One region of the Streptomyces sp. NPDC093018 genome, then DNA from elsewhere that is predicted to be linked to it. Evidence: riboswitches for the same ligand, from Rfam matches in the RefSeq annotation. Region 1 holds a riboswitch; each other region holds the start of a gene.
The links. A riboswitch is a leader RNA that binds a small molecule or an ion and turns the genes downstream of it on or off. The one in region 1 is predicted to bind cobalamin.

Region 1 (7,139 bases):
CGTCGAGGGTGTCGCCGAGGTGGGCGATCGGGTCGCGGGCCAGGTCGCGCACGAGGAGCAGCGAGGTGTGGCCGCCGGAGACGATCAGCACCATGCACGGGTCGGGCAGCGGGCCGTGCTCAAGGGTGTCGGCGGCGACATGACCGGCCAGGTGATGTACGCCGTAGAGCGGGACGCCCAGTGCGTAGGCGATGCCCTTCGCGCCCGCGAGGCCCACTTGAAGCGCGCCGGACAGGCCCGGACCCGTCGTCACGGCGACCGCCCCGATGTCGGAGAGCCGAAGCCCGGCCCGCTCCAGTGCCTCACGCACCACCGGGCGCAGCGCATGCAGATGGGCGCGGGACGCGATCTCGGGCACCACTCCGCCGAAACGGGCGTGCTCGTCCATGCTCGACGCCACGGCGTGCCCGAGCAGCCGCCCGTCCCGGACGATCCCCGCACCGGTCTCGTCACACGACGACTCGATCCCGAGCACGATCGGAGAGCCCATGCTCTCCCCTTCCTGCGATGAATGAGTTATTGCGAACAGTGTGCAATAAGATCCCTCCGGATGTGAACCCGGGCTCGGCCGCATGGCTGATCACTTAGTAGAGTGCGCCCCTGACACTCCCCTGAACTCCGAGGTAGCCAGCAGTGACCCCCGCCCGACAAGGCCCGCCTTCCGTCATCACCGTCGTCGGGATCGGAGCCGATGGCTGGCGGGGCCTGGCCGAGCCCTCCCGCGTGGAACTGCGCCGGGCCGAGGTCCTCGTCGGGGGCCCGCGCCAGCTGGATCTGCTGCCCCCCGAGTGCGCCGGTGAGCGCGTCGGGTGGCCGTCTCCACTGCGCCCCGCCGTCCCCCGGCTGCTCGCCGCTCATGCGGGCCGCCGTATCGCCGTTCTGGCCAGCGGCGATCCGATGTTCTACGGAATCGGGCGCGCGCTCGCCGAGGAGACCGACGCACTGCGCGTTCTGCCGCACCCCTCATCCGTGTCCCACGCCGCCGCCCGGCTGGGCTGGCCGCTGGAGGACGTCGAGGTCGTCACACTGGTGGGCCGTCCCCTCGCCCGCCTCGCCGCAGCCCTCCACGACGGCCGGCGCCTCCTTGTCCTCAGTGCCGGCGCCACCACTCCCGACGAGGTCGCCGCGCTGCTCGGTGACCGCGGCTACGGACCGAGCCGGATGCGGGTGCTTGAACAACTCGGCGGGGACCGGGAGCGTACGACCGCCGAGCTGACGGCCGACGACTGGGCGCGGACGAAGCGGCCGTGTGACCCGCTCAACATCGTGGCCGTCGAATGCCGGCGGGCACCGGACGCCGTGCGACTGGGCGCGGGGCCGGGGCTGCCGGACGAGGCGTACGAGCACGACGGGCAGCTCACCAAGAAGCACGTCCGTGCCGCCACACTCGGCGCGCTCGCCCCCGCTCCGGGAGAACTCCTGTGGGACATCGGCGGCGGGTCGGGCTCGATCGCCATCGAGTGGATGCGTACCCACCCGTCGTGCCGGGCCGTCACCGTGGAACGCGACCCGGTACGAGCCGAGCGCATCCTCCGCAACGCGGAGCGACTCGGCGTGCCCGGACTCCGGGTCGTGGGCGGTGCCGCCCCCGCGGCGCTGGCCGAACTCCCACGGCCCGACGCCGTGTTCGTCGGCGGCGGGCTCACCGCCCCTGGCCTCCTCGACACCTGCTGGACGGCCCTGCCCCGCGGCGGAAGACTCGTCGCGAACACCGTCACCCTGGAATCCGAGGCACTGCTCGCCGACGCCTACCGCCGTCACGGAGGCGAGCTGGTGCGGCTCGCGGTGGCGCACGCCGTGCCCGTGGGCGGCTTCACCGGCTGGCGGCAGGCCATGCCGGTCACCCAGTGGGCCGTACAGAAGACCGACAACCCCTCACCAGGAGCTGACAGATGACCGTGTACTTCATCGGCGCCGGCCCCGGCGCCGCCGACCTGATCACGGTGCGCGGCGCCCGGACGCTCGCCGCCTGCCAGGTCTGCCTGTACGCGGGCAGCCTCGTCCCCCGCGAACTGCTGGCCGAATGCCCGCCGGACGCCCGCCTGGTGGACACCGCCCGGCTCGACCTGGACGAGATCACCGCCGAGTTGCTCCGCGCCCACGAGGAGGGGCACGACGTGGCCCGCCTCCATTCCGGCGATCCTTCCGTGTTCAGCGCGGTCGCCGAACAGATGCGGCGGCTGGACGCGGCCGGGGTCCCCTACGAGGTCGTCCCCGGTGTCCCCGCCTTCGCCGCCGCGGCCGCCTCCCTCAAGCGGGAACTGACCGTGCCCACCGTCGGCCAGACCGTCATCCTCACCCGCGTCGCCAACCGCGCCACCGCCATGCCGGAGGGCGAGGACCTGGCCACGCTCGGCCGCAGCGGCGCGCTGATCGTGCTGCACCTGGCCGCCAAGTACGTGGACCGTGTGGTGGAGGAACTCCGCCCGCACTACGGCGCCGACTGCCCCGCCGCGGTCGTCGCCTACGCCTCCCGCCCGAACGAGCTGATCATCCGGGGCACCCTGGACGAGATCGCCCAGAAGATGAAGGACGCGGACGTCCTGCGCACCGCGGTGATCATGGTAGGGCGGACGCTGGGGGCGGAGCAGTTCCGCGACAGCCACCTGTACTCGCCCGAACGCGAGCGGCATCTGTGCTGAACAGAGCCGCGGGAGCCGTTTGTTAGGCTCCCCTCGCCTCCCGCGGGGGAAGTCCGGTGAGAGTCCGGCGCTGACCCGCAACGGTGTGCACGACGGCCGGTCCGACGGCCGTCGTGCGAGCCCGATCGCCTGCGGGGGCGGATCGACCCGTTGACTGCTCGCCGCGGACTGCGAGAAGGGGGCCGGGCCGCCTGATCGGCCGCCCGGGCCGCTCCTGCTCGACGTCCAGCAGGCGGCCCGTGTGAAGGACGACTCTCCCGTGAGCCGAAGTACGGCCCCCAGCCGCATACCCGTGCCGCCGCTCAGCATGGCCCTGGCGCTGCTGCTCCTGCTGTCCCTCGTCGGCGGTGTCGGGCTCGGCGCCGCCGGGGTCGGCTGGACCGAGGCGCTGCGCTTCCTGTGGGCCGGACTCACCGGCAGCACCGTGCACGCGCGTGACGAAGCCGCGTACACCATCGTCTGGGAGCTCCGGCTGCCCCGGGTGCTGCTCGGCGCCGTGGTCGGAGCCGGGCTCGCGGCCGTCGGAGTGGCTGTGCAGGCGATGGTCCGCAACGCGCTGGCCGACCCCTTCGTGCTCGGCATCTCCTCCGGCGCGGCGGTGGGCGCCAACGCCGTGATCCTCCTCGGAGCGTTCGCCGGTCTCGGGGTGTGGGCGCTGTCCGCGTCGGCGTTCGCCTCGGCACTCGCCGCCATGGCGCTGGTGTACGCCGTGGCCCGTTCACCGCGGGGCCTGACGCCGCTGCGCCTGATCCTCACCGGCACGGCGCTGGCGTACGGATTCGAGGCCGTCACCACGGTCATGGTGTTCGGCGCGGCCCGGGGCGAGGCGGCCCGGTCGGCGATGATGTGGCTGCTGGGTAGCCTGGGCGGCGCCACCTGGGCCCAACTGCCGCTCGCCGCGGTGACCGTCGCGGCGGGATGGGCCTGGCTGCGGTGGCGGGCCGAACCGCTCAACGCGCTCGCCATGGGGGACGAGACCGCGGCCGCGCTCGGCGTCGGACCGGCTCGGCTGCGCCGGGAGCTGTTCGTCGTCACCGCCGCCGTGACGGGGACGGTGGTGGCGGTCAGCGGGGCCATCGGGTTCGTCGGACTGATGGTGCCGCACGTCGTACGGATGCTGGTCGGCGCCGACCACCGCCGTGTGCTGGCGGTCGCCCCGCTCGCGGGAGCCGTACTGCTGGTGTGGGCGGACCTGCTGTCCCGGCTGCTGTTCGCGCCCGCCGAACTACCGGTCGGAGTGATCACCGCGATGGTCGGTGTGCCCGCGTTCCTGCTCCTGATGCGGCGGGCCGGCTATGCGTTCGGAGGCCGCTGAGCATGCGACTCGACATCGATGACGTGACGATCGAGGCGGCCGGGACCCGCCTGGTCGAGCACATCGCCCTCACCGTGGACAGCGGGGCGTTCGTCGGACTCGTGGGCCCGAACGGCAGCGGCAAGTCGACCTTGCTGCGCTCCCTGTACCGGGCGCTGCGCCCGGCCGGGGGAGTGGTGCGGCTGGACGGCCGCGATCTGCACGCCATGGACGCGCGGGCCGCCGCCCGGGCCCTGGCCGCGCTGCCGCAGGAGTCCTCCGCCGAGTTCGACTTCACCGTCGCCGAGGTCGTCGCCATGGGACGGCTGCCGCACCAGGGCCGTACGGCCGCCTCGGACCGGGAGATCTGCGCCGGGGCGATGGAGCGCACCGGCGTCGCCCACCTCGCCGACCGCGGGTTCCTCAGCCTGTCCGGCGGTGAGAAGCAGCGGGTCCTCATCGCCCGGGCCCTGGCCCAGCAACCGAGGATTCTGGTCCTCGACGAACCCACCAACCACCTCGACATCGCCCACCAGTTGGACATCCTGTCCCTGGTCCGAGCCAGCGGCCTGACTGTGCTGGCCGCCCTCCACGACCTCAACCTGGCGGCGGCTCACTGCGATGTCCTCTACGTCCTCGACGGCGGCCGGATCGTTGCCTGCGGACCGCCCCGTGACGTCCTCGAACCCCCGCTGCTGGCGAAGGTGTTCGGCGTCCGGGCCCACGCCGTCCGGCACCCCGAGACGGATGCCGTGCAGCTCCTGTTCGACCTGCTCCCGCCCACCATCTGAAGGACGACCATGCGCAAGCAGCTTCTCGCCACCGCCCTCTGTCTCGCCGCGACCGCCACGGGATGCGGCGCGACGGTGGAACGGGCCAAGGACGCAAAACCCTCGTCCTCGGTCACCCTCACCAACTGCGGTCGTCAGGTGACCTACGACAAGGTTCCCGAGAGGGTCGTCACCAACGACGTCGGCATCACGGAGCTGATGTTCGCCCTGGGCCTGGAGGACCGCATGGCCGGTTTCGCCATGCCCGACGACAAGGGCGATCTGCGCGATGTGCCCTGGAAGGACGGCTACGACAAGGTCAAGTGGCTGTCCAAGGACCAGCTCACCAAGGAGAACGTGCTCGACGCCCGCGCCGACCTCGTCTTCGCCGGCTGGAACTACGGCTTCCGGGAGGACGGCGGCTTCACCCCCGACGGCCTGAAGAAGCTCGGCATTCCCTCGTACATCCTCACCGAGTCCTGCCACAACGGCCGGGGGAAGTCCGCCCGGGGCATCATGCCGCCCCTGGACGCCCTGTACGCCGACCTCACCAACCTCGGCAGGCTCTTCGGGGTCCAGAAGCGCGCGGCGGCGCTGATCGCCGGTTTCAAGAAGCAGATCGCGGACGTGCGGGCCAAGGCGCCCCAGGGCTCCGGCCGTCCCTCGGTCTTCCTCTACGACAGCGGTCAGAGCACGCCCTTCACCTCGGGCCGCTACGCCGCCCCGGAGCAGATCATCACCGAGGCCGGCGGCGTCAATGTCATGCACGACCTGGCGGACTCCTGGACCACGGTCGGCTGGGAGAGCGTCGTACAGCGGAACCCGGACGTCATCGTCATCTGCGACTACGGCGACGTCAGCGCCGAGCAGAAGAAGAAGTTCCTGCTGTCCTACCCCCCGCTGCGGAATGTCGCCGCCGTCGCACACCGTCGGATCATCTCCCTGGACTACGCCGACCTGGTGGAAAGCCCTCGTAACCCGTCGGCGATCGCACGGCTCGGCGCCTATCTGCGGACCGTGCCGGCCGGCCGGTGACGCGGCGGCTCAGCGGACCGTACTGCGCCCCACCACCGTGCCGGCCCGGTCGATGCAGATGACGTCCACGGCGACCGGTGCCCCGCGCAGCACGGCCAGGGCCTCGTCCCGGGCGGCCCGCGCCACCAGGTCGCCGAGCGGTACTCCGGCCGCCTGGCACAGTTGCAGTGCGGCGAGACCGGTGTTGGCGGCCGCCACTCGGGCAGTGAGTGACTCGTCCGCGCCGCCACCGCGGGCCAGTTCGGCCAGGAAACCCTTGTCGACCTGGGAGCGGCCGGAGTGCAGGTCCAGATGGCCCGCCGCGAGCTTGGAGAGCTTGGCGAAGCCACCGCAGATCGTGAGGCGGTCCACCGGGTGGCGGCGGATGTACTTCAGTACGGCGCCCGCGAAGTCGCCCATGTCGAGCAGGGCGTCCTCGGGCAGGCCGTGCTCGGCGACGACCGTCTTCTCGGACGTCGACCCGGTGCAGCCGGCGACATGGGTCCGCCCGGCCGCGCGGGCCACGTCCACGCCCCGCCGGATGGAGTCGATCCAGGCCGAGCAGGAGTACGGCACGACGATGCCTGTGGTGCCGAGGATGGACAGGCCGCCCAGGATGCCGAGCCGGGGGTTCCAGGTGGAGCGGGCGATCTCCTCGCCGTGGTCGACGGAGACGGTGATCTCCACGTCGCCGCTGCCGCCGTGCCGGGCGGCCACCTCGGCGACGTGCTCACTCATCATCCGCCGGGGGACGGGGTTGACGGCCGCCTCGCCGACGGGCAGCGGAAGGCCGGGCCGGGTGACGGTGCCCACACCGGGGCCCGCCCTGAAGACGACTCCGCTGCCCGCGGGCAGCCGCCGTACCGTGGCCCGGATCAGCGCGCCGTGCGTGACGTCCGGGTCGTCGCCCGCGTCCTTCACGATCCCCGCCATGGCGGAGCCGGACGTCAGCTCCTCGGCGGCCAGCGCGAACGACGGGGTCTGCCCCTTGGGCAGTGTGATCGTCACCGGGTCGGGAAACTCACCGGTCAGCAGGGCGGTGTACGCCGCCGTCGTGGCCGCCGTCGCGCAGGCCCCCGTGGTCCAGCCGTGGCGCAGCCCCGTGTGCTCCAGCTGGGCGCGGCGACCGCCCTTCACCTCACCCGTGCCCCGGGACCCGCCCGTACCGCTCGCCTGCCCCACGCCCCTGCCCTCACTGCTCCCCATGAACGGAAACCACACTCTCATGCACGTACTGATCCTCGGCGGCACCACGGAGGCCCGCCGCCTCGCCGAACTCCTCCACGGCACCCCCGGCCTGAGACTGACCAGCTCCCTCGCCGGCCGCGTCGCCAGCCCCCGGCTGCCTCCCGGCGAGACCCGTGTCGGCGGCTTCGGCGGGGCGGAAGGACTGGCGGCGTGGCTGCGCGAGCACGGCGT
Region 2 (7,139 bases), on a different contig from region 1:
CCGCGCCGTACTCCTCGAAATAGCGCCGCTGGAGGGACGGCGGCCGGTACCCCTCGACGAACAGCAGCCGCAGCCCCTCGGGCAGCGACTCCTGCGCCTTGAGCAGCCGTTCGAACACACCCTCCCGCAGCCGGGCGAACGCTCCGTCCCCATCCACCTTGCGCGCGTCGACCGGCAGCCGGCCGTCACGGCGCACATCCACCAGCCGCTCACCGCACTCCCGCACGGGCACGGCGGCGACCTTCGGATCGGACATCAAGATGATCTCTGCCATGGGCCGATCGTCTCAGCCCCGCGCCGCCGGGGGGAGCAGTCCGGCCAGTCAGAGCCGCAGTGTGAGATGGCGCGGCCCCCGCAGCATCGCGTTCTGCCGGTACGGCGGCGGGTCCTCGACCAGCTCCGCCGTGCCCAGCCGGGGGAGCAGCGCGGTGAGCGCGGACTGCGCCTCCAGCCGGGCGAGCGGGGCGCCGTAGCAGAGGTGGATGCCGGAGCCGAAGCCGAGGTGCTCGTTGTCGGCGCGGGTCGGGTCGAAGCGGTCGGGATCGGTGAAGCGGCGCGGGTCGCGATTGCCCGCGGCCAGGGCCAGGAACACGGAGGAGCCGCGCGGGAGCGTGGTGCCGGCGACGTCGAAGTCGGCGAGCGGGATGCGCTCGCGCATATGCACCGGGGGTTCGAAGCGCAGCAGTTCCTCCACCGCCCGCGGCATCAGCTCGGGTTCGCGGCGCAGCCGGTCCAGCTCCTCGGGATGGCGCAGCAGGGTCAGCACCCCGTTGGTGATGAGGTTGACCGTGGTCTCGTGCCCGGCGATCAGCAACAGCACCGCCGTCTGGGCCAGTTCCTCCTGGCTGAGCCGCAACTCGGGGTCGGGCTCGGAGACGAACGCGGACAGGAGGTCGTCGCGCGGGTCGCCCCGGCGCTGCTCGGCCAGGCCCACCAGGTATCCGCCCATCTCCTGGCGGGCCCGTTCGGCCTCGTCGCGCGGTGCCGAGCTCGCGTCCGGCCGTACGTCCGCGGACGCCACCAGCGTGTCCGACCAGGCCCGGAAGAGCGGTTCGTCCTCGTGCGGCACCCCGAGCAGCCGGCAGATCACCGTGACCGGCAGCGGATAGGCGAAGTCGTCCACGACATCGACCTGCCCGCCCGACTCGAACGGCGCCAGCAGCTCCTTGGTGATGTTCTCGATCTCGGTGCGCATCCCGTCCACCCGGTGCGGCGTGTGTGGCGGGCCGAACGGCCGCATGGCCAGGTTGCGCAGCCGGTGGTGCTCCGGATCGTCCAGGCGCAGGAACGGCGGCTTGGCGGTCTCCAGGCCGCGGGTGCGGGGATCCGCGCTCATCCGCGGATCGTGCAGCAGCGCGGCGACCTCGTGATAGCCGCCGATCAGCAGGCTGCCGTCGGCCTGCGGGACGACGGCCCCGGCCTCCCGCAGCTCCGCGTACAGGGGGTAGGGGTCGGGGCGGCTGGCGTAGTCGGTGATCCTGGCCAGCAGGGTGCCGGGGTCCATGTCGGCTCCTCGGAGTGGGGGTGGGCTATACCACCGTCAGCCGGCGGTCCGGCAGATAGCCGGTCAGTGCGACCGTCGGGCCGTGCGAGAGCACCGACGGGTCCGGTACGTCGGACGGGATCGGGATCTCGGCCGCGAGCGCCCGGTCGGCGGCGCCCGGCGGGGGCGGGAACGGCGCGCCGGTCTCGATCAGATGCTGGTAGTAGTCGAGCGACTTGGCCATGTCGACGGTGACCGCGGCGGTGACCCGGCCCCGGTAGCCGTAGACCATGGCGAGCCGGCGCGCCTCCAGGGAGCCCTGCGCGATGACCACGTGGTCGGAGTAGGTGGGCACCCCCACCGATTTGATGTTGAGCCCGAACTGGGTCGACCAGAATGTCGGCAGGGCCAGGTGCGGGCGCCGCAGCGGTCCCGGGCTGACCATGTTGTGGGCGGCCACCTCGGCCTGGGTGACCGCGTTGCCCCAGTGCTCCAGGGACAGCAGCTGGTAGCCGAAGAGCGGGTGCGGGAAGCGGGAGACGTCACCGGCCACGAAGACGTCGTCGGTGACGATGCCGTACATATTGAAGGCCCGGCATCCGGCGTCACAGGCCAGCCCGCGCGGGCCCGCCGCGAGCCCGGAGTCCGCGAGCCACTCCACATTGCGCACCGCGCCGAGCGCCACCACGCACACATCCGCGTCCACCTGGTTGCCGTCGGACAGCTCCACTCCGGTGAAGGTCTTCTCGCCGAGCAGCCTGGTCACCGTCACCCCGGTGCGCAGGTCCACGCCGTGGTTGCGCTGCATGGCGGCCGCGAGCTTGGAGAGGGTGCCGCCGAGCGCGCCGACCAGGGGCGCGGGGCCGCGCTCGGTGACCGTGACCTCCAGGCCGCGCTCCCGGCAGGCCGAGGCGATCTCGGAGCCGGTGAACCCGCCGCCGATCACCAGCACCCGCCGCGGCCCCGCGTCCAGCGCCGCCGCGAGCCCCGCCGCGTCCTCGCGGGTGCGCACGGTGAACACGCCGTCCAGCGCGGCCTCCGCCGGGTTCGGCCAGGGCCGGGCGCGGGTCCCGGTGGCGATCAGCACCCGGTCGTACGGCAGTGACTCCCCGTTGTCGAGCAGCACCCGCCTGCCCAGCGTGTCCAGGCCGGTGGCCCTTACACCGAGCACCCATTCCGCCTCGGGGTCGCGGCGCATCGGCAGCCCGGTGGAGTCGGCGGGCGCGACGCCCAGCAGTACCTGCTTGGACAGCGGCGGGCGGTCGTACGGCGGATGGGGTTCGTCCCCGACGACGGTCAGGGAGCCGGTGAAACCCTGCTCGCGCAGCGCCTCCGCGGCCCGCAGCCCGGCCAGCGAGGCGCCCACGACGACGATCCGGCCGCCTGTGAGGTCATCGGGCACCGCCGCTCACCTCTTCCCCGAGGAGGATGGCCTGCACCGGGCAGGCCGCGGCGGCCTGGCGCACCCGTTCGACCTGATCGTCGGGGACGGCCGGGGCGTACAGCAGCCCTTCCTCGCCGTGCAGCCGGAACACGTCCGGCGCGAGGAACACGCACTGTGCGTAGCCCTGGCAGCGCGTGAGGTCGACAACGGTCTGCATCGCAACCACTTCCTCCTCCGCCGTACCGCCCCCTCACGTCCAGCATGGGGCGAGACCGGGGCGCGCGCACGGCCACCCGGGCGGCGGCCGGGAGCGGCGCGCCAACGCCTCGCGGGAAAACGCCGCTTGACGGATCCGGACGAACGCCGACATGTCCACGGGTCCGCGCGGAAAAAAACTGGTCCAACCAGTTGACCACTGTACGAAGCGCGTCCACCCTGATCGCCATGACTGAGGGACACATACGGCGCGAGGCGGTCTCCGACCAGCTCTTCGCCCTGTTGCGGGACAGGATTCTCGGCGGGGTGCTGCCGGCGGGCAGCGCGCTCACCGCCGAGCGGGAACTGGCGGCCGAGTTCGGGGTGAACCGGCACGCCGTACGGGAGGCCGTCAAACGCCTTCAGCAGGCCCGGCTGGTCGAGGTCAGCCATGGCGGCCGCACCCAGGTGCTGGACTGGCGGCGCACCGCCGGTCTGGAACTCGCCGTGGGCATCGCCGCCGCCGACAGCGGGCCCACCGTGCAGGACATCGCCCGCGACGCCCTGGAGATGCGGGCCTGTATCGGCGCGGACGCCGCCCGGCTGTGCGCGCTGCGCTGCTCCGCGCGGGCCGCCGCCGAGATCGCCGCGGCCGTCGAGGCGCACGCGCAGGCCGGGCCCGATCTGACGGAGCTGGACGAGACCTACATCGCCTGGTGGCGGCTGATCGTGGAGGGCTCCGGGAACATCGCCTATCTGCTGGCCTTCAACAGCCTGGTCGACGGACTGATCCCGGTCGCCGACGTGCCCGCCGACCTCGGCGCGGGCGAGATCCTCGACGTCGAGGCCCATCGGCGGCTCGCCGGGCACATCACGGCCCGCGAGGCCGGTGCGGCCGAGCTGCTGGCCCGTGAGCTGCTGACCCGCAGCGTGCCCGCCGCGCCCCGCGCCCGCAAGGGGGCACGGCGATGATCCCCACCGTGATCTACGCGATCCCGGCGTTCGTGCTGCTGGTCGTGGTGGAGGCGCTGTCGTACCGCTTCCTGCCGGACGACGACGAGCGCGGGTACGAGCTGCGCGACACCGTCACCAGCATGTCCATGGGCGCGGGCAGCCAGGTCATCGCGGTGCCGTGGAAGGTCGCGACCATCGTGGTCTACGCCGCCGCGTACACCGCCGTCCCCTGGCATCTGTCGCCGTCCTCCGGCTGGACCTGGCTGCTGCTGTTCTTCGGCGACGACCTGGCCTACTACGCCTATCACCGGGCCCATCACCGGGTACGGGTGCTGTGGGCGAGCCATGTGGTCCACCACTCCAGCCTGCGCTACAACCTCTCCACCGCGCTGCGCCAGACCTGGACGCCGATGACCGGCCTGCCGTTCTGGCTGCCGCTGGCGCTGCTCGGGGTGCCGCCGTGGATGATCCTGGTCGAGCAGGCGGTCAGCCTCGTCTACCAGTTCTTCCTGCACACCGAGCGGGTGGACAAGCTGTGGCGCCCGGTGGAGTGGTTCTTCAACACGCCCTCGCACCACCGGGTCCACCACGGCTCCAACCAGGTCTACCTGGACCGCAATTACGGCGGCATCCTCATCATCTGGGACCGGCTCTTCCGCACCTTCGAACCGGAGGGGGAGCGGGTGGTGTACGGGCTGACGAAGAACATCGACAGCTACAACCTGGTGCGGGTGGCCTTCCACGAGTACGCGGCGGCCTGGCGCGACGTCCGGGCGGCGGTACGGTGGCGGGACCGGGCCGGGTATGTGTTCGGGCCGCCGGGATGGTCACCCCGCGTCGGCCGATGAGATGATGATGATCAAGTCGAGCCGGAAGTTCGGGGGGTAGCAGTGGCCGGATCGGTCCCGTGCCGTGTCGTCGTGTGCCGTGACTGCTGCTGCGGCAGCCCGAAGGTGACCGGCGTCGACCACGCGGCGCAGACCGCCCGGCTGGAGGCGGCGGTACCCCTGCGGATCTCCGACTGCCTCGACGTGTGCGACCAGGCCAACGTCATCGTCGTACAGCCCTCCGCCACCGGCCGCGCCGCCGGTGGCCGGCCGGTCTGGCTGGGGCTCGTCAACGACCCGGAGGCGACCGAGGACATCATCACCTGGGTACGGTCCGGCGGGCCGGGCGTGGCACCACTGCCGGAGATCCTCGGGCTGTACGCCTTCACACCACCGGGACGCCCGGCCAACCCCTGAGCCCCAAGGGCCGCGGAATCAGCCGGAGTTCTAGTCCGTCTTCACCAATTACCCCTAGAATGAACACCGTTCGCACAACAACCGCATAAGTGCGTGACTGGGGGAAGCCGGTGGGAATCCGGCGCTGACCTGCAACCGTGTGCGGCCGTGGGCCGCGAGTCGGGCTGCCCGGCACGTGCTGGAACCGCTTCCCACTGTCATGGTCCGCAGCGCGAAGCCGAGAGCCATGCCCGGAGCACCGGGTCCGGCCCGTCCACCGGTCCGCGCGAGCGGCGGTGCCCGGAGCCGCCCGGGTGCGCCTCGCTCGCCCGGCGACGAGGCCGCGGGCCGCCCGCCCAGGAAGGCTCAGCTCTTGCACGGCACCTTCGCACGCCGCACCCTGATCACCGCGACCGCCCTCGGCATGGCCCTCGTCGCCGCGCCGGCGACCGCCCACGCCCAGAGCGCACCGGGCACGAACGCCCCGGTCAGAGTGACGCTCACCGTCCAGGGACCGGACGGGACCCTCTTCAAGGGGAAGATCAGAACCCGCGGTCACGACGTCACCACCGCGACCGGCGGCACGCACACCTGCGACGGCACCAACGGCGGCGCCAACCCCTCCGCCGTGCCGACGCCCACCGCGGCCCTCGACGACGCCGCCCACCGGCGGCACTTCAGCTGGGACGGCGCCTGGTACGCGTCGTTCGACGACTACTCCGTCGACATCATCAAGAACGTCAGCGGCGGCGCCTCCGCCTACTGGAACATCTCCGTCAACGGCACGCCCACCCCGGTGGGCGGCTGCCAGTTCAAGCTGAACGCCGGAGACACCGTGGCGTTCACCTGGACGGCGTTCTGATCCGGCCCGCTCCTCACCGGCCGGGGAACGGACGCGCCTCGGCCGGTGCGACCGGCTCCCCGGCCCGCACCCCGTGCAGGACATGGGCCAGCACCTCCGCCCCGCGCACCACCCGTGGCCCCGGCCGGTTGTAGTACGACGGCCCGTCCAGCACCCAGACCCGACCGGACCGTACGGCGGGCAGCTCCGGCCAGCCCGGCAGCTTCGTGAGCAACTCGGCCTCACGCAGGGTGCGTTCGGGCGGGAAGCCGCACGGCAGGACGAGCAGCACGTCCGGCCGCGCGGCGCGCACCGCCGACCACTCCACCGGTTCCGTGTGCTCGCCGGGCGAGGCGAGGAGCGGTTCGCCCCCGGCGGCGGTGATCTGCTCCGGCACCCAGTGTCCGGCCGGCCACAGCGGGTCGAGCCATTCGATCGCCGCCACCCGGGGCCGGCCGAGACCGGCGACCGCGCCCCTTAACCGGTCGAGCCGGTCCCGCAGTTCGGCCCGGCGGCGCAGCGCGCGCTCACGCACGCCCAGCAGTTCGCCGACGGTGACCAGGCAGTCCAGTACGTCGTCCAGCGTGCGCGGTTCCAGGCTGAGCACCCGGGTGTCCGCGTCGAGCAGCCGTACGGCCCGGCTGACCCGCTCGTACGACACCGCGCACACGGCGCACAGGTCCTGGGTGAGCACCACATCGGGCCGCAGCGCCGCCAGCGCCTCGGTGTCGAGCGTGTACAGGGACGACCCCGAGTGCGCCGACCCGCCGACGGCATCGGAGATCTCCCGGCTGGTCAGCACGTCCTGGTCCAGCTCCGCCCCGGTCACCACCGGCACCGCCGCCACCTCCCGGGGCGGCCAGTCACATTCGTGCGTACGCCCGACCAGGCTCGCGGAGAGACCGAGCGCGGCGACGATATCGGTCGCGGCAGGAAGAAGGGAGACGATCCGCATGCGCTGAGCCTATGCCGGGCGTGCTTGCGGTGGCGCCGAAAGGAGGGCGGCGGTCCGGGCGGCTCGGGGCGGGGGCCGACCAGGGGGTACGTCCAGCGCCGACG
Region 3 (7,139 bases), on a different contig from region 1:
GCGCGTCCGTGTCCGCGTGCTGTTCGATCAGATCGCCGAGCCGGTCGAGCTGCTCCTCGCGCAGCGCGGCGAAGGAGGTGTCCGGCGCGGGCACGAAGCGGCGGCCCGCGGCGGCGGCCACCTCGCGCAGAAAGGCCCGCCGGAAGCCGTCCGACTCCAGTGAGCCGTGCCAGTGGGTGCCCCAGGTCTGGCCGACCCGGCAGCCGTCCAGGAAGGCTTCGCCGCCGGTGACTTCGGCGACGCCGTGGTGGATCTCGTACCCCTCGACCGGCTCGCCGAGGGCTTGGCCGGTGGGGCGGGTGAGGGTCTTCTCGCGGGCGAACCGCACCCGCACCGGCAGCAGTCCGAGGCCGGGGACGGCGCCGGCCCGCGACTCCACCTCGTCCTCGATGTGCTCGCCGAGGATCTGGAAACCGCCGCAGATGCCGAGCACCGGCCGGTGTTCGGCGGCCCTGCGGGCGAGCGCGTCGGCGAGGCCGCGCTCGCGCAGCCAGCGGAGCGCCCGGACGGTGCCCCGGGTGCCGGGGACGACGACCAGGTCGGCGTCGGCCAGCTCCTCCGGGCGGTCCACGAACCGCACCACGACGCCGGGTTCGGCGGCCAGCGCGTCCACATCGGTGAAGTTGGACATCAGCGGGATCGCGCACACGGCGACGCGCAGCACGTCCGCGCCGAGCGGGGGAGCGACGGCCGACTCCCGCACCGCGCCCCGCAGGGAGACGCGCAGGCCGTCCTCCTCGTCGATCCCGAGCCCGTGCCGGAACGGCAGCACGCCGTACGCCGGCCGCCCGGTGAGGCCCTTGAGCATGTCCAACCCCGGTTCCAGCAGCGAGACATCGCCGCGGAACTTGTTCACCAGGAACCCGGCGACCAGCTCCTGGTCCGCGGGCGAGAGCAGGGCGAGGGTGCCGAAGAAGGAGGCGAAGACGCCACCGCGGTCGATGTCGCCGACGACGAGCACGGGCAGCCGGGCGCCGCGCGCGATCCCCATGTTGACGATGTCGGTGCGGCGCAGATTGATCTCGGCCGGGCTGCCCGCGCCCTCGCAGATCACCGCGTCGTACTGCCCGCGCAGCTCGGCCAGGCAGTCCAGGACCGTGCCGAGCAGCCGCTGCCGGCGCCCGCCGTGGTAGCCGCGCGCGCTCATCTCGCCCACCGGCTTGCCCAGCAGCACCACCTGGCTGCTCTGCTCGCCGCCGGGCTTGAGCAGCACGGGGTTCATCAGCGCGGTCGGCTCGATCCGGCACGCCTGGGCCTGCATGGCCTGGGCCCGCCCGATCTCGGCGCCCTCCCGGGTGACGAAGGAGTTGAGGGACATGTTCTGCGCCTTGAACGGCGCGACCTTCACACCCTGGCGCACCAGCCACCGGCAGATCCCGGCCGTCACGACGCTCTTTCCGGCGTCGGAGGTGGTGCCGGCGACGAGGAGACCACCGTTCATTTCCCGCGTCCCTTCAGTCCGTTGACGAGGAGGCGCGCGGCGACCGTGGTGCCGAGCGCGAGCAGGCCGACGCGCCGGGAGAGCCGTACGGCCCGTCCGATGTCGGGGACCTGTACGGCCCGTCCGGTGGCGCCGCCCAGTACGGGACGGTGCTCGACGCGACCGCCGTAGGAGAGGGTGCCGCCCAGGCGCACGCCGAGGGCGCCCGCGAAGGAGGCCTCCACGGGACCGGCGTTGGGGCTCGGATGGCGGCGGGCGTCGGCGCGCCACGCCCGTACGGCGCCGCGCGGATCGGGTCCGGCCGCGGCGGCGAGGACGGCGGTCAGCCGCGCCCCCGGCCAGCCGGCCACGTCGTCCAGGCGCGCGGACGCCCAGCCGAAGCGGCGGTGCCTGAGGGACTTGTGACCCACCATGGCGTCCAGGGTGTTGACGGCCCGGAAGCCCAGCAGTCCCGGCACCCCGGCGACCGCGCCCCACACCAGGGCGCCCACGACCGCGTCGGAGGTGTTCTCGGCGACCGACTCGACCACGGCCCGCGCGATCCCGTCGGCGTCCAGCGCCTGCGGGTCCCGGCCGCACAGATGCGGCAGCCGGGCGCGGGCCGCCTCGATGTCCCCGGCCGTCAGGGCGGCCCCGATGGCCTGCGCCTCGCGGGCGAGTGAGGTGCCGCCGACGACGGCCCAGGTGGCCGCGGCGGTCAGGGCGACGGACGCGGCGGGGCAGGGGCGTACGGCACGGGCGGCCAGCGCGCCGAGCGCGACGGCGCCACCGGCGCACACGGTGGTGTGCAGAGCGCCCCAGCCGCGGTGGTCGTGCCACAACGCGCCTTCGACAGCGGCGGCCGCGCGCCCGAACGCGGCGACCGGATGCCCGCGGCGGGGATCGCCGAGGAGGAGGTCGCCGAGAAGTCCGGCGGCGGCGCCGTACGCGTAACTGCGATCGGCGGCCATCGGCTCAGTCGGCCGTGGTCACCGCGACAGTGGTCCTGGTACTGGTCCTTCGGCAGCCGAGCATGGCGATGTGTCCTCACTCAGGGTGTCCGCGCCCTGGTTCGACGTGATCCGGCGGCGAGAGTTCCTGGCTACCCGGGGGTTCTTCCCCGGTGACAGTGGCGGGACCGCGCCGGATTCGCACCGGCTTCCTCTTCTGCTGCCGTAGATGGCGTGGGAAGTCCACCACGCCCTCGGAACGGCCGTCAACTTGCCGTTGACCTGCGGGAGTGTGCAGATTCCCACACCACGAGGGGTGTTCCCGCACCAGGGGGGGGTCCGGGCACGCGAGAGGCTCCCCTGCCGCGGGCGGCGCAGGGGAGCCTTCGGGAACTGCCGGGGCCTGGGCCCCGGGCTCAGGACTTGGAGACGATCAGGAGGATGCCGTACGCCACCGCCGCCGCGCAGGCCGCGAAGCAGACGTAGGCGCCGGTGACGGCGAGCGTGGCGGTGCCGCCCTCGGCCGCGGCCTTCTCGCGCCGGGCGAGGCCGTTGACGCCGAGGGTGAACAGGACCACCAGGCCCACGGTGAACGCGAGGCTGACGCCGAAGACGGAGCCGATGGACGCCCAGTCGATCTTCATGGGAATGCTTCCTTGGTGAACGGGCTCGGGGTCAGACGGTGGCGGCCGGCGGGGCCGAGGCGGCGGGGGCCGACGTCTCGGCGGCCGGAGCCTGCGCGGGGGCCGGGATGGTGGCCGTCAGGTCCTCGGTGATCGCGCCCGTGGGCGGGGGGCTCACCGCGGCGATGGCGGTGGTCACCACGCCGGAGGGCTCCGCGGCCGGGTCGGCGACCACATTGGTGTGGTCGATGACCTCGCGCCGGGACAGCTTGTAGATCCAGGCGCTCGCGGCGATCAGGAAGACGGCGACGGCGGCGGTGCCCCCGTCACCGAGTTCGGTGACGGCCTCGGCGCCCGCGCCGACCAGCGCGGCGGCCGGCAGGGTGAGCACCCAGGCGACGGTCATCCGGGTCGCGGTGGACCAGCGGACCACACCGCCCTTGCGGCCGAGGCCCGAACCCATCACCGCGCCGGAGACGACATGCGTGGTGGAGAGGGAGAAGCCGAGGTGGGAGGAGGCCAGGATGGCGGTCGCGGCACTGGTCTGCGCGGCGAAGCCCTGACGGGGCTCCAGATCGGTCAGGCCCGTGCCCATGGTGCGGATGATGCGCCAGCCGCCGATGTAGGTGCCGAGCGCGATGGCCAGGCCCGCGGAGAGGATCACCCAGGTGGGAGGGTTGGAGCCGGGGGCGATGGCGCCGCCCGCGATCAGCGCGAGGGTGATGATGCCCATCGTCTTCTGCGCGTCGTTGGTGCCGTGCGCGAGGGAGACCAGCGCGGCGGAGGCGACCTGGCCGACGCGGAAGCCCTTGCGGGTGGCCTCGCCCTCGGCCTTGGTGCCGGCCTTGTAGGAGAGCCGGGTGGCCACCAGGGCGGCGACACCCGCCACGACCGGCGCGGCGACCGCGGGCAGCAGCACCTTGGTGACCAGGACGCCGCCGTGCACGGCGCCGAATCCGGCGGAGGCGACGGCGGCGCCGATCAGACCGCCCATCAGGGCGTGCGAGGAACTGGAGGGCAGGCCCACCAGCCAGGTCAGCAGGTTCCAGAGGATCGCGCCGACCAGGGCGGCGAAGATGACCTCGGGGCGGATGCCGCTCTCGTCGACGAGTCCCTTGGAGATCGTGTTGGCGACCTCCACGGAGAGGAAGGCGCCCACCAGGTTGAGGGTGGCGGACATGGCTACCGCGAGCTTCGGCTTCATCGCGCCGGTGGAGATGGTGGTGGCCATCGCGTTCGCGGTGTCGTGGAAACCGTTCGTGAAATCAAACGCGAGTGCGGTAACCACCACAATCGCGAGGATCAGCGAGAAGCTTTCCATTTACCCAGACAATCATTCGAGGTCGTTGTCCGGATGAACGTAGGCAACCTGGGTGAACGGAAGATGAACTGGGGCGGGCACAGGGGTGTCCGCATCGGGGGAGTGAGCCTCCGCTTCCGCTTCCCGAACCGGACGTGCCCATACGCCCCTTGGGTCACCAGCCCGCCGCGAAGGTCCGCAGCCTGCTGGAGGTGCCGTTGAAGAGATTCTGGTCACCCGGCAGCCGGCCCGCGGTGGCGTACTGCCAGAAGGTCCAGTACTGCCAGCCGCCGGGCAGCCTGCCCGGTTCCGAGGTGCCGTGGCGGGCGACCCACAGGGGGTGGCGGGAGGCGAAGGCGTGGCTGTCGCCGGTGCACTGCTTCCACCACTGGGCCGTGGTGTAGATCACGGGACGGCGGCCAATCTCGCGGGCCATCTCGTCGCTGAACGACCAGATCCACGACTTCATGCGCTTCCAGCCCAGCCGGTAGCAGGGGTGCTTCGCGCTGTACGGGTTGTACTCGATGTCCAGCGCGGGCGGCAGCGTCCAGCCGTCGGCCCGCCAGCCCCCGCCGTGCGCCACGAAGTAGCGGGCCTGCGCGGCGCCGGAGGACTCGTCCGGCAGCGCGAAGTGGTAGGCGCCGCGGATCAGTCCCGCGTCGCGGGCGCCGTCGTACTGCTGACGGAAATAGGGGTTGTGGTAGCTCGTGGACTCGGTCGCCTTGACGTAGGTGAAGTGCGCCCCGCGGGCCTGTGCGGCCGGCCAGTCCACCTTCTTCTGGTGGGACGACACGTCGTGCCCCTTGGGCCGGCTCGCGATCCGGTCCGGGGGGCCGGCCGCGGCGGTGGCGGCGCAGGTGAGGGCGAGGGCCGCGGTGGTCGCCGCGAGGGCACCGGCGCGGCGGCGGAGGTGGGTGCGGTCACGGGCCATGGGCCGGCTCCCCGGGGGTGACGGACGACCAGGTCGCCCGGAGGGCAAGGAGGGCTCATTCAAGGGCCGGTGATCATCGAATCAGTGGAGATTTTTAGCGTTTGGCCGGATATACACCCTTTTGGTGGTGCGGAAGTTCGGACGGAAGTGCGGCGACCGGCCACCTGGTGTACAAGCGGCTGGCAGGATCGCGGGCATGACCTCCAAGCTGCGGGAGACGGGCGGAGAAGTGCGCGAGGAAGCGGCTCGGTCCTGGGCGGCGGTGGTGGCGACGGCACGGCGGAGCGTCGCCGACGGGCTGGTCGTCGGCACCTCCGGCAATGTCTCCGCGCGCGTCGGGGACGTGGTGCTGGTCACCCCGTCGGGTGTGCCCTACGACCGGCTCACCCCGGACGACATCACCGCAGTGGACCTCACCGGCCGTCAGGTGCTCGGGACGCTGGTGCCGACCAGCGAGCTGCCCATGCATCTCGCCGTCTACCGCACCACCGACGCCCGCGCGATCGTCCACACCCACGCCGTGCACGCCACCGCGGTCTCCACGCTGGTGCCCGAGCTGCCGCTGGTCCACTACATGGCCGCCGCCCTCGGCGGACCGGTGCGGGTCGCGCCGTACGCCGCCTACGGCACCGACGAACTGGCCGAGCACATGCTCCGGGCCCTCGCCGACCGCTCCGGGTGCCTGCTGCAGAACCACGGCACCCTCACGTACGGCGCCACCCTCGACCAGGCGTACGACCGCACCGCCCAGCTGGAGTGGATGTGCCGGCTCTGGCTGACCGCCTCCTCGGTCCCGGGTCTGACCCCGTCTCTGCTGACGGAGGCACAACTCGCCGAAGTCGGGGAACGCCTGAAGGGATACGGCCAACGGAGGTGACCCGTGTCCCGCAGCTTCCCGATCGACTCCTCGACAAGCTCCCCGACCAGCTCCTCTATCCATGACCTGACGTCGACTCTGCGCCTTTCGTCCCGATATCTTCCTCCTTCACTCCATCCCGCCTCTCCACTGGCCGGGCACCGCACCCCCCGTGACACTGGTGCCGTGCACCCCCTCAAAGCGACCGCCGCCGCGGTCACCGCCGTCGTGGCCGCCGGTCTGGCATCCGTGGCCGCCGGGCGGCTCGCCAGTGATGTCGCGCTGAAGGCGACCGGCGGCCGGCCGCTGCCCACCGAGCCCCGGCTCACCGTGCACGGCACCGCGGCCGGCCAGATCACGCTCACCCGGGACCTGGCCTCGCTGCGCCCCGGTACCTACGGCCTCGCGGGCGACGGCTCGCACGCGGTCGTGGGGCCCGTCCTGGAGACCGCGCCGCACACCGCCGACACTGTCGTACGCCGCCTGGACGGCGTGACGCACGGCACCCTCGCGCCCGGCGACTCCGTCTGGCTCACCCCCAATGTGCACGTCGGCAACCCGCGCACCGCGCTCGGCCTCGACCACGCCGACGTGGACGTGCCCGGCGAACTCGGCGCGCTGCCCGCCTGGTTCCTGCCCGGCGACCGGGACACCTGGGTGATCGCCGTGCACGGCCTGGGCGCCACCCGCGAGCACGCCATGAACGTGATGGGTTTCCTGCGCGCCCGCAGGCTTCCGGTTCTGGCCCTCGCCTACCGCGGCGACCTCGGCGCACCCCGCCCCGCGGACGGCCTGAACCACCTCGGCGAGACCGAGTGGCGCGACGTGGACGCGGCGATCCGCTACGCCGTGCGCTACGGCGCCCGCCGCGTCGTCCTGCTCGGCTGGTCCACCGGCGCCACCATGGCGCTGCGCGCCGCCGAGCACTCCGCCGTGCGCGAGCACATCGCCGGGCTGATCCTCGACTCGCCGGTGCTCAGCTGGGAGGCCACGCTGCGCGCCCTCGCCCGTGCCCGGCACACCCCCGCCCCGCTGCTGCCGCTCGCGGTCCGCGCCGCC
Region 4 (7,139 bases), on a different contig from region 1:
AGCTGGGCGGGGTCGTAGCCGAGATCGCTGAACAGCAGCACGGCCGAGAGCACTCCGCTGCCCGCGACGCACCACTCCGGCAGGCCCCAGGGGTCGGGCCGGTAGGCGGTGCGGGTGACACGCCGGCCGCCGAGCCGCAGGCCCGCCACGCACAGGGCGGCCCCGCAGGTCATCGCGGGCAGCCCGAGGAGGGTGGGCGCGGTGGCGTCGAGGAGTCCGTACGCCCCGGCGCACAGACCGCACATGCCGAGCAGCATCAGCGCGCCGGTGATCCGGCGGGAGCGGCGGGTGGCGCTGCCCGCCCGGCCGTAACCGCGGCAGTCCATGGCGGCGGCCAGCCGCAGGGAGCGTTCCAGGGCGTCCTCCAGGACCGGGACCGCGATGGCGCGCAGCGCCTTGACGCCCTTGGCCCGGCCGGCCCGCAACCGCCGTGCGCGGGCGACGCGTTGGACGCTCTGCACCAGCTGGGGCGCCACGCTGATCGCGACGGTGACGGCCACGCCCAGCTCGTACAGGGCGCCCGGCAGGACGCGCAGGGCGCGCTTGGGGTTGGCGAGGGTGTTGGCGGCGCCGACGCAGGCCAGCATGCAGGCGAGGCGCAGCCCGTCGGTGGCGGAGGACAGCAGGGCCTCCAGGGAGACCGGTCCGCCGATCCGGATGCCCGCGTACCAGTCGGGGGTGGGCAGGTGCGGCAGGGAGAAGAGGAAGTGGTCGTGCGGGGTGATGCCGGTGGCGAACACGGCCCGGAAGACGACGCGGATCGCGACCACCGACAGGGCGAGGTAGAGGTAGTAGACGAAGCCGCGGGCCCAGGGCGCCTCGGTGCGGCGGGCGGTGACGACGTAGCCGAGGACGGCGAGCACCAGGAGCAGCAGCAGCGGGTTGTCGGTGCGGCTGACCGCGGTGGCCAGGGCGAGCGCCCACACCCACCAGGCCATGGGGTGCAGGGTGCGGGGCAGCCGCCGGCCGCCGCGATCCGGTGCCGCCGCGGCGGCGGGTGCCTCGACGGCCGTACGGGACACGGCGGTCACCCGGAGCGGCGGCGCCGGTGTGCCGCGTAGGCCGCCGCGCCGCCGATCAGGACGACCAGACCGGCGCCCGTGACCACGGGGACGATCGAGCCGGCGTCGTGCCGGGCCTCGGCGGCGGGGGCGGCGTCGACCACCCGGGTGCCGCTGCTCGGGGACGGGGGCGGGGTCGCCGGGGCGCTCGTGGTGGTGCTCGGCGACGGCGACGGGCTCGCGCTCTTGCTGGGCTTCGGCTCGGGCTTCGGCTTCGCCGACGGCGGGGCGGAGGGGGCGGGCTGCTTCTCCGGGGCCGGTCCTGTGTTCACGCCGGGCGGCAGCTCGGGGGCCCTGCTGGTGGAGGCGGGCTTGCCCGCGTCGCCCTGCGGCGCGGTGTTGTGGGCGCGCAGCTGGTCGGGGGTGACCTTCGGGCGGCCCTCGGTGCCCTGGATGTTCGTGCCGCCGAACTCCCACAGGTCGACGCTGCCGGGCTTGGGCTTGTAGAGCATCGCGCCGAGCTGGCTGTACGTCCAGTCGGTGGCGCCGGGATCGGCGTGCCAGTACGACCAGTACGCGGAGGCGGGCGGGGTGAGCACGCAGTCGTCCTGGGCGGGGGTCGGGTACTGCCGGCCGTGCTGGTAACCGCTGTAGCCGATGCGGCAGATGAAGGCGGGGCCGTCGTGCCCGGTGCCGGTGGTGCTCCAGCCGCCCTGGTTGAGCAGCTCGTACCCGGTGGTCGGGGTGGTGCCGCAGGAGCGCAGGATCGGGCCGCCCCAGTGGCTGAGATCGACGGCGAGCACGGCGCCCGAGGTGGTGGTGCAGCGGCCCATCGGCTGGGGGGCGGCGGCGGCCGGGGTGGCGGCCTGGACGACGGCCGCGGCGCCGAGGCCGAGGGCGGCCAGGGCCCGTATCGGGCGGGCCGCCGCCCTCATCGTCCGCTCCCGGTGCCGGTGCGGCGGCGGGCGACGACCACCGTGCGCCAGCCGGCGAGCATCAGCAGCACGGCGATCGCGGCGAGGGCACCGGCCTGGACGCCGGTGGCGGCGAGGATGCCGCCACCGCCGCTCGCGTCGGCCCCGCCGGTGCTTCCGGTGCCGCCGGTGTCTGCGGTGTCTCCGGTGGTGACGATGTCCGGGGCGCTGCCGCTGGGGCTCGGGGTGGGCTGGGGGGAGGTGCCGGTCAGGCTGCGCTCAAGGGTGCCGAAGGAGATGCCGGTGGCGCCGCCGACGGCCTGGGTGGAGGCGCGCAGATCGGAGCGGCGGTCACCGCCCTTGGCCACCGCGAACCCGCCGTCGCCGTTCTGCTGGGAGGCGAGGAACTTACGGGCCTTGGCGAGCTGCTCGGCGTACTTCGGCGCGTCCAGCGACAGTCCCTGTACGGCGAGGGCCGCCGAGTTGACGGAGTCGCCCGCGGTGCCGGGGAAGCCGCCGTCGGCCAGCTGCCGGGAGGCGAGCCAGCTCAGCGCCTTGTCGACGGCCTTGTCCGCCTTGGCGCCGCCCGCGAGGTCGAGGGCCATGGCGGCGATGGCGGTGGAGTCCACGTCGGAGTCCTTCGTGGACGGGATCAGGCTGGGCCAGGCGCCGCTGCTCTCCTGGAGGCTCTCCAGGTAGGCGATCGGCCGCTGGGCCGCTGTGGTGTCGCCCGCGCGCAACTGGGCCATGACGGCGAGGGACTGGGCGAAGACGGAGGGCGCGTAGGTGTAGGCGCCCGCGGCCGCGCAGGAGCGGTCGCTGCCGGTGCTGGCCTTGGCGCAGACGGCCTGGTCGAGGGCGGCGATGAGGTCGTGTCCTGTGAAGTGCCGGGGGTCGCGTCCGACGGCCTCGGCGAGCAGGGCGGTCTTGCCGATGGACCCGGCCGCCGCGTACGAGGTGCCGACGTTCGTCCAGTCGTCCACCGTGCGGCCCGCGCCGTCCTTGCCCCGGTGGTCGAGGAAGTCCACGATGCCGCGCAGCCTGGCGTTGTCCAGGCCGGTGGCGGCGAGCGCGTAGGCGCCGTCGATGGTGAGGCCGAAGTCGGCGCGGCCGGATGTGGTGCCGTCGCCGTAGTACTGGCCCTGCTTGAGGTTGGCCGCCTTGGTGAGGTAGGCGACGCCCTTCTTCAGATCGGGGCCGGTGCCCGGGGCGGGGGCGGGGGTGGTCGGGGTGCCGCTCGGGGAGGTCGGCGGCGGGGTGGGCTCGGTGGTCTTGGTGGTGAGGGTGACGAGGCTGGTGCCGGTTCCGGCGAGGACGGCGGGCGAGGTCGCGTAGACGGCCGGGTCGGTGGCGCCTTCCTCGAAGCCGAAGCCGCCGCCGTCGAGCTGCTGCCGGGACAGCCAGCCGACGGCCGCGGCCGCACGGGTGGTGTCGCCGAGGGCGGCCAGTGCCTGGGCGGCGTACGCGGTGGCGTTGACGGATCCGGTGGTCGAGCCGGTGTAGCCGGGGAAGGCGCCGTCCGCGCGCTGGGCGCCGCCGAGGTAGGTGCGGGCGGCGGTCACCGCGTCCTCGTGGCCGCCCGCCCGGTGCAGTACCAGGGCGATCAGTCCGGTGGTGGCGGGGTCCGGGTCGCAGTACTCGCCGGAGCGGATGAGGATGCTGGTGAAGCTGCCGTCCTTGCACTGGAGTTGGGTGAGGCGGTCGACCGTCGCGGCCGGGGGTGTCACCCCGGCCCGCAGCAGCGCGAGGACCGCGAGGGCCTGGCCCTCGGCGTAGGAGGAGGCGCGGAAGTCGCCCTTGGCGGTGCAGCCGGGGGTGGCCTCGCCGGACTCCGGGCCCGCCGCGCACACCTGGCCGGTGAGGGCGGCGAGCAGATCGTGGCCGCCGAAGGCGCGCGGGTCGCGGCCGGTGCTCTCGGCGAGGAGGGCGAGCCGGGCGACGGCGGTGGCGTCGGGGGCCTGGTCGGTGCCGTTCGGGTAGGCGAAGTCCGCGGTGTGGGCGGCGAGATAGTCGGTGACCTTGTCGAGCGTGGCGCTCTTGCCGTTCGCGGCGGCCAGCGCGAACGCGGTGTCGGCGGTCAGCGAGTAGTCCGGGGTGGTGGCGCCGTCGTCCACGATCCGCTCACCGTCGGTGAGTTGACCGGTGAGCCAGGTGGCGGCGGCCTTCGTGTCGATCTTGCCCGGGGCGCCGGTGGGCTCGCCGGGGCCGGGCCCGGAGGGGTCGCCGCCGCGTACGTCGTCGGGGGTGAAGGTGGGCTTGCCGGTGGAGCCCTGGACATCGGTGCCGCCGTAGACCCAGGCGTCGACGTCGCCGTCCTTCAGCTTGCGGTCCATGGCGCCGTACGGGCTGTAGGTCCAGTCGCTCTGGCCCGGGGAGGCGATCCAGTACGACCAGTACGCCGTGGCGGGCGGGGTCAGGACGCAGGACTCCTTGTCCGATGTCGGGTACTGCGTACCGGAGTCGAAGGAGCCGTACCCGATGCGGCAGATGAAGGCGGGGCCGTCGTGCTGGGTGCCGGCGGTGCTGAACCCGGCGTCGTGCAGCAGGTCGTAGCCGGTGGTGGGGGTGAGGTCGCAGCCCTCTTCCACCGGGCCGCCGAAGGGCCCGAAGTCCACGGCGACCAGTGCGCCCTTGGTCGCGGTGCAGCCGCCGGTGCCGTCCGCCGTCGCGGGTGTGATCGTGATCGTGAGGAAGGCCATGCAGGCCGCGAGCAGGGTGCACAGGGCCGCCGCCAGGGCCGCCACGCGGGGCGGGACCGCCCTCGCCCGCTCGTCTCTTCGCTGCCCGGTCCCCACCACGGCCCCCTCGGTCGGCCGGCGCGGGCACGGGCGTGGCAGAGGGGCCCCGGGAGCACGGTAGGAGCCCGGAAGCCGGTCGCACCACGCCGCAGTCCACGACGGCGTCTGTTGCAGATGTCACGCTCCAGGCAGTCCGGCTCGCCCGGGACGGTGCCGGGCCTACGGTTGCGGGTCAGCGCCGGAATTCGACCGGCTTCCCCTGGAACTCATTGCGTATCAGCCGGATTTGAGCACGCTTCACCGAATGCGTCAAGAGCGGTGGGAGGTGTGGCCGTCGGGTGAAGGGCGGGCGCTGGCGGGCGGGTTGGCCGTCGGGTACCGTCTCGGTCTGCCGAATGGGGGAACCCGGTGGGAGTCCGGGGCTGACGCGCAGCGGTATGGGACGGCGGGGCCGTTCCGAGCCCGAATGCCCAGGCGGCGCAGCACTTTTGGAAGCCGGTCCACGCGTTCCGGACGGCGGCCAGCGCTCGCTGCTCCGCCGGTTCGACGGGCCGTGGCACCGGGCCGGGTCGGCGTCCTCCATCCAAGGAGCAGGCCATGATCCGTCCGCTGTCCCTCCGCCGACCCGCGCTCGTGGCAGCCGCCGCGCTCGGCGCGTTCACCCTCGCCACCCTGCCCGCCGCGGCCACGTCCTCCCCGGCGCAGATCACCACGTCGAAAACGAACGGCGTCGGCTACCTCAAGTCCCTTCAGGCCGCGGACGGTTCGTACGCCGGGTCGGGGCTGTCCAACGAGTGGGCGTTCAGCGCGCTCGCCTCGGCCGGGACCGCCGCGGTGGATGTGACACCCGGGGGTGACACGAGCAAGAACGCGAGAACCGTCTACCGGAATCTGCTCTCGACCGCCGCCTGGCTGTCCGCGTCCCCCGTCGTCACGGACTACGAGCGTGCGGTGCTGAACGCCTACGCGGCGGGCATCGATCCGGCCCGGGTGTCCGCCTCGCGGGATCTGATCGCCGACATCTACGGCTACTGGCAGACCTCGGAGAACGGCTACTTCGGCCCGTCGGCCAACTTCAACGGCACCGTGTTCGCCGCGCTCGCCCTGAACGGCGCGAAGACGCAGTCCGGGCAGGCGCGGATACCGGCGGCACTGCGTGACTCCGTCGTCGCCCGGATCCGGGCCAACCAGCACAACGACGGCGGCTGGAACTACGGCAAGGCCGAGGGGGATGCGAGCCAGCTCGCCGCCACCAGCGACATCGACATGACCGGTGCCGCGATGGCCGCGCTGTGCACGTCCGGGGTGCCGAACACCGACAGCGGCATCGTCCGGGCCAAGGCGTTCCTGAAGAGCAAGCTGGTGGCGAACAGCGGTGCCTTCAACGCCATGTTCGGTGTGAACTCCGACTCCAACGGCTGGGCGGTGTCCGGTCTCAACGCGTGCGGCATCAATCCGCAGACCGGTGACTTCCTCACCTCGGCCGGGAAGACCCCGGTGGACTTCCTGATCGCGCAGCAGTTCAACCCCGGCGGCGGCTTCCGGTACCAGCCGGGTGACACCTCGCCGACGGCGTACTCCTCGATCGACGCCCTGCGCGCGGTGGCCGGCGGCGGCTTCACCGCGGCACCGCCCGCGCCCACGACGCCGGGCGCCCCGCAGTGGGTGGGCCAGAGCTCGTTCACCTCCGGTACGGCGACGAAGCTGGCGCTCAGCGTGGACGACGGGGCGGGCAACCTGAAGGTGTGCTCCGTGGCACTCACGCCGACCGGCACGACGACCACGTTGGGCGCCGTCCTCGACGCCGCCCAGAGCGCGGCCACTCCGTCCGGCTGCGTCACGGACCTCACCCCGGCCTCCGGCTCCGGCACCGTCACCACCCTCAACGGCAAGGCGAACAGCGGCTCCAGCACCTGGAAGACCAGCATCGACGGCTCGGCCTTCACCACCGCCACCCGCGACATGACGATCGGGGTCGGTGACACGATCGCGGTGCGGTGGGGGGTGTGACGGGGGGCAGTGCCTGAGAGGCGGTGCCTAGGAGTGGTGCTCTGCGAGGCGGGCGCTCGAAGGGGGCGCTCGCCGCGAGGCGTTCGGCATGGCGCGCTCACCCCGGGGAGCACTCAGCGGCCGATGCCGGAGGCGCCAGATCATCCGGCGCATCGCACACCGGATCCGACACCGGGCGCCCGGGGCACGGCGCGCGGAGTCAGCGCGGGCCACCGGCTATCCGGCACTCGCCCCCGCCGCGCCGTCCTGAAGGAGATTCGGGACGCGGCGCCCGCCGCACGGCAAGGGCAGCGGCCACTCGGCGCAGCAGAGTGCGGAGCGGCGTGGTCGCCCGACCGGCGCATCGGTACGGCACGCGCCTCCTACCACTCACCCCGAGACCCAATGCACGCGGCACACGGCGGACGAGGATCGGCGTGAAGCAGCTCGTCCAGCTCGCCATGCCCTGCGACGGCACGGCGATGCCCGCTCGGCGT

Region 2: linked by a shared signal. The riboswitch ahead of AB0N90_RS30900 (DUF4430 domain-containing protein) and the one ahead of AB0N90_RS35365 (iron ABC transporter permease) in region 1 are both predicted to bind cobalamin.
Region 3: linked by a shared signal. The riboswitch ahead of AB0N90_RS10185 (cobalamin biosynthesis protein) and the one ahead of AB0N90_RS35365 (iron ABC transporter permease) in region 1 are both predicted to bind cobalamin.
Region 4: linked by a shared signal. The riboswitch ahead of AB0N90_RS30910 (hypothetical protein) and the one ahead of AB0N90_RS35365 (iron ABC transporter permease) in region 1 are both predicted to bind cobalamin.

What each region holds. Positions count from the first base shown of each region.
Region 1 is NZ_JBFBFF010000025.1:74,223-81,361, reverse strand. Features, by position in the region: gene tsaD (tRNA (adenosine(37)-N6)-threonylcarbamoyltransferase complex transferase subunit TsaD) at 1-490, opposite strand, end outside; gene cbiE (precorrin-6y C5,15-methyltransferase (decarboxylating) subunit CbiE) at 634-1,896, shown strand; gene cobM (precorrin-4 C(11)-methyltransferase) at 1,893-2,642, shown strand; cobalamin riboswitch at 2,659-2,794, shown strand; gene AB0N90_RS35365 (iron ABC transporter permease) at 2,950-3,957, shown strand; gene AB0N90_RS35360 (ABC transporter ATP-binding protein) at 3,960-4,727, shown strand; gene AB0N90_RS35355 (ABC transporter substrate-binding protein) at 4,737-5,741, shown strand; gene AB0N90_RS35350 (cobalt-precorrin-5B (C(1))-methyltransferase) at 5,751-6,926, opposite strand; gene AB0N90_RS35345 (cobalt-precorrin-6A reductase) at 6,946-7,139, shown strand, end outside.
Region 2 is NZ_JBFBFF010000018.1:59,971-67,109, forward strand. Features, by position in the region: gene AB0N90_RS30865 (M15 family metallopeptidase) at 1-274, opposite strand, end outside; gene AB0N90_RS30870 (cytochrome P450) at 323-1,504, opposite strand; gene AB0N90_RS30875 (FAD-dependent oxidoreductase) at 1,530-2,885, opposite strand; gene AB0N90_RS30880 (ferredoxin) at 2,875-3,084, opposite strand; gene AB0N90_RS30885 (GntR family transcriptional regulator) at 3,312-4,034, shown strand; gene AB0N90_RS30890 (sterol desaturase family protein) at 4,031-4,864, shown strand; gene AB0N90_RS30895 (hypothetical protein) at 4,907-5,260, shown strand; cobalamin riboswitch at 5,311-5,451, shown strand; gene AB0N90_RS30900 (DUF4430 domain-containing protein) at 5,613-6,101, shown strand; gene AB0N90_RS30905 (cobalamin-binding protein) at 6,115-7,035, opposite strand.
Region 3 is NZ_JBFBFF010000003.1:624,900-632,038, forward strand. Features, by position in the region: gene AB0N90_RS10180 (cobyric acid synthase) at 1-1,441, opposite strand, end outside; gene AB0N90_RS10185 (cobalamin biosynthesis protein) at 1,438-2,391, opposite strand; cobalamin riboswitch at 2,490-2,633, opposite strand; gene AB0N90_RS10190 (hypothetical protein) at 2,787-3,014, opposite strand; gene AB0N90_RS10195 (inorganic phosphate transporter) at 3,046-4,314, opposite strand; gene AB0N90_RS10200 (lysozyme) at 4,469-5,224, opposite strand; gene AB0N90_RS10205 (class II aldolase/adducin family protein) at 5,421-6,101, shown strand; gene AB0N90_RS10210 (alpha/beta fold hydrolase) at 6,267-7,139, shown strand, end outside.
Region 4 is NZ_JBFBFF010000018.1:67,222-74,360, reverse strand. Features, by position in the region: gene AB0N90_RS30925 (CbiQ family ECF transporter T component) at 1-1,031, opposite strand, end outside; gene AB0N90_RS30920 (hypothetical protein) at 1,028-1,936, opposite strand; gene AB0N90_RS30915 (prenyltransferase/squalene oxidase repeat-containing protein) at 1,933-4,614, opposite strand; cobalamin riboswitch at 4,823-4,953, opposite strand; cobalamin riboswitch at 5,017-5,146, shown strand; gene AB0N90_RS30910 (hypothetical protein) at 5,251-6,663, shown strand.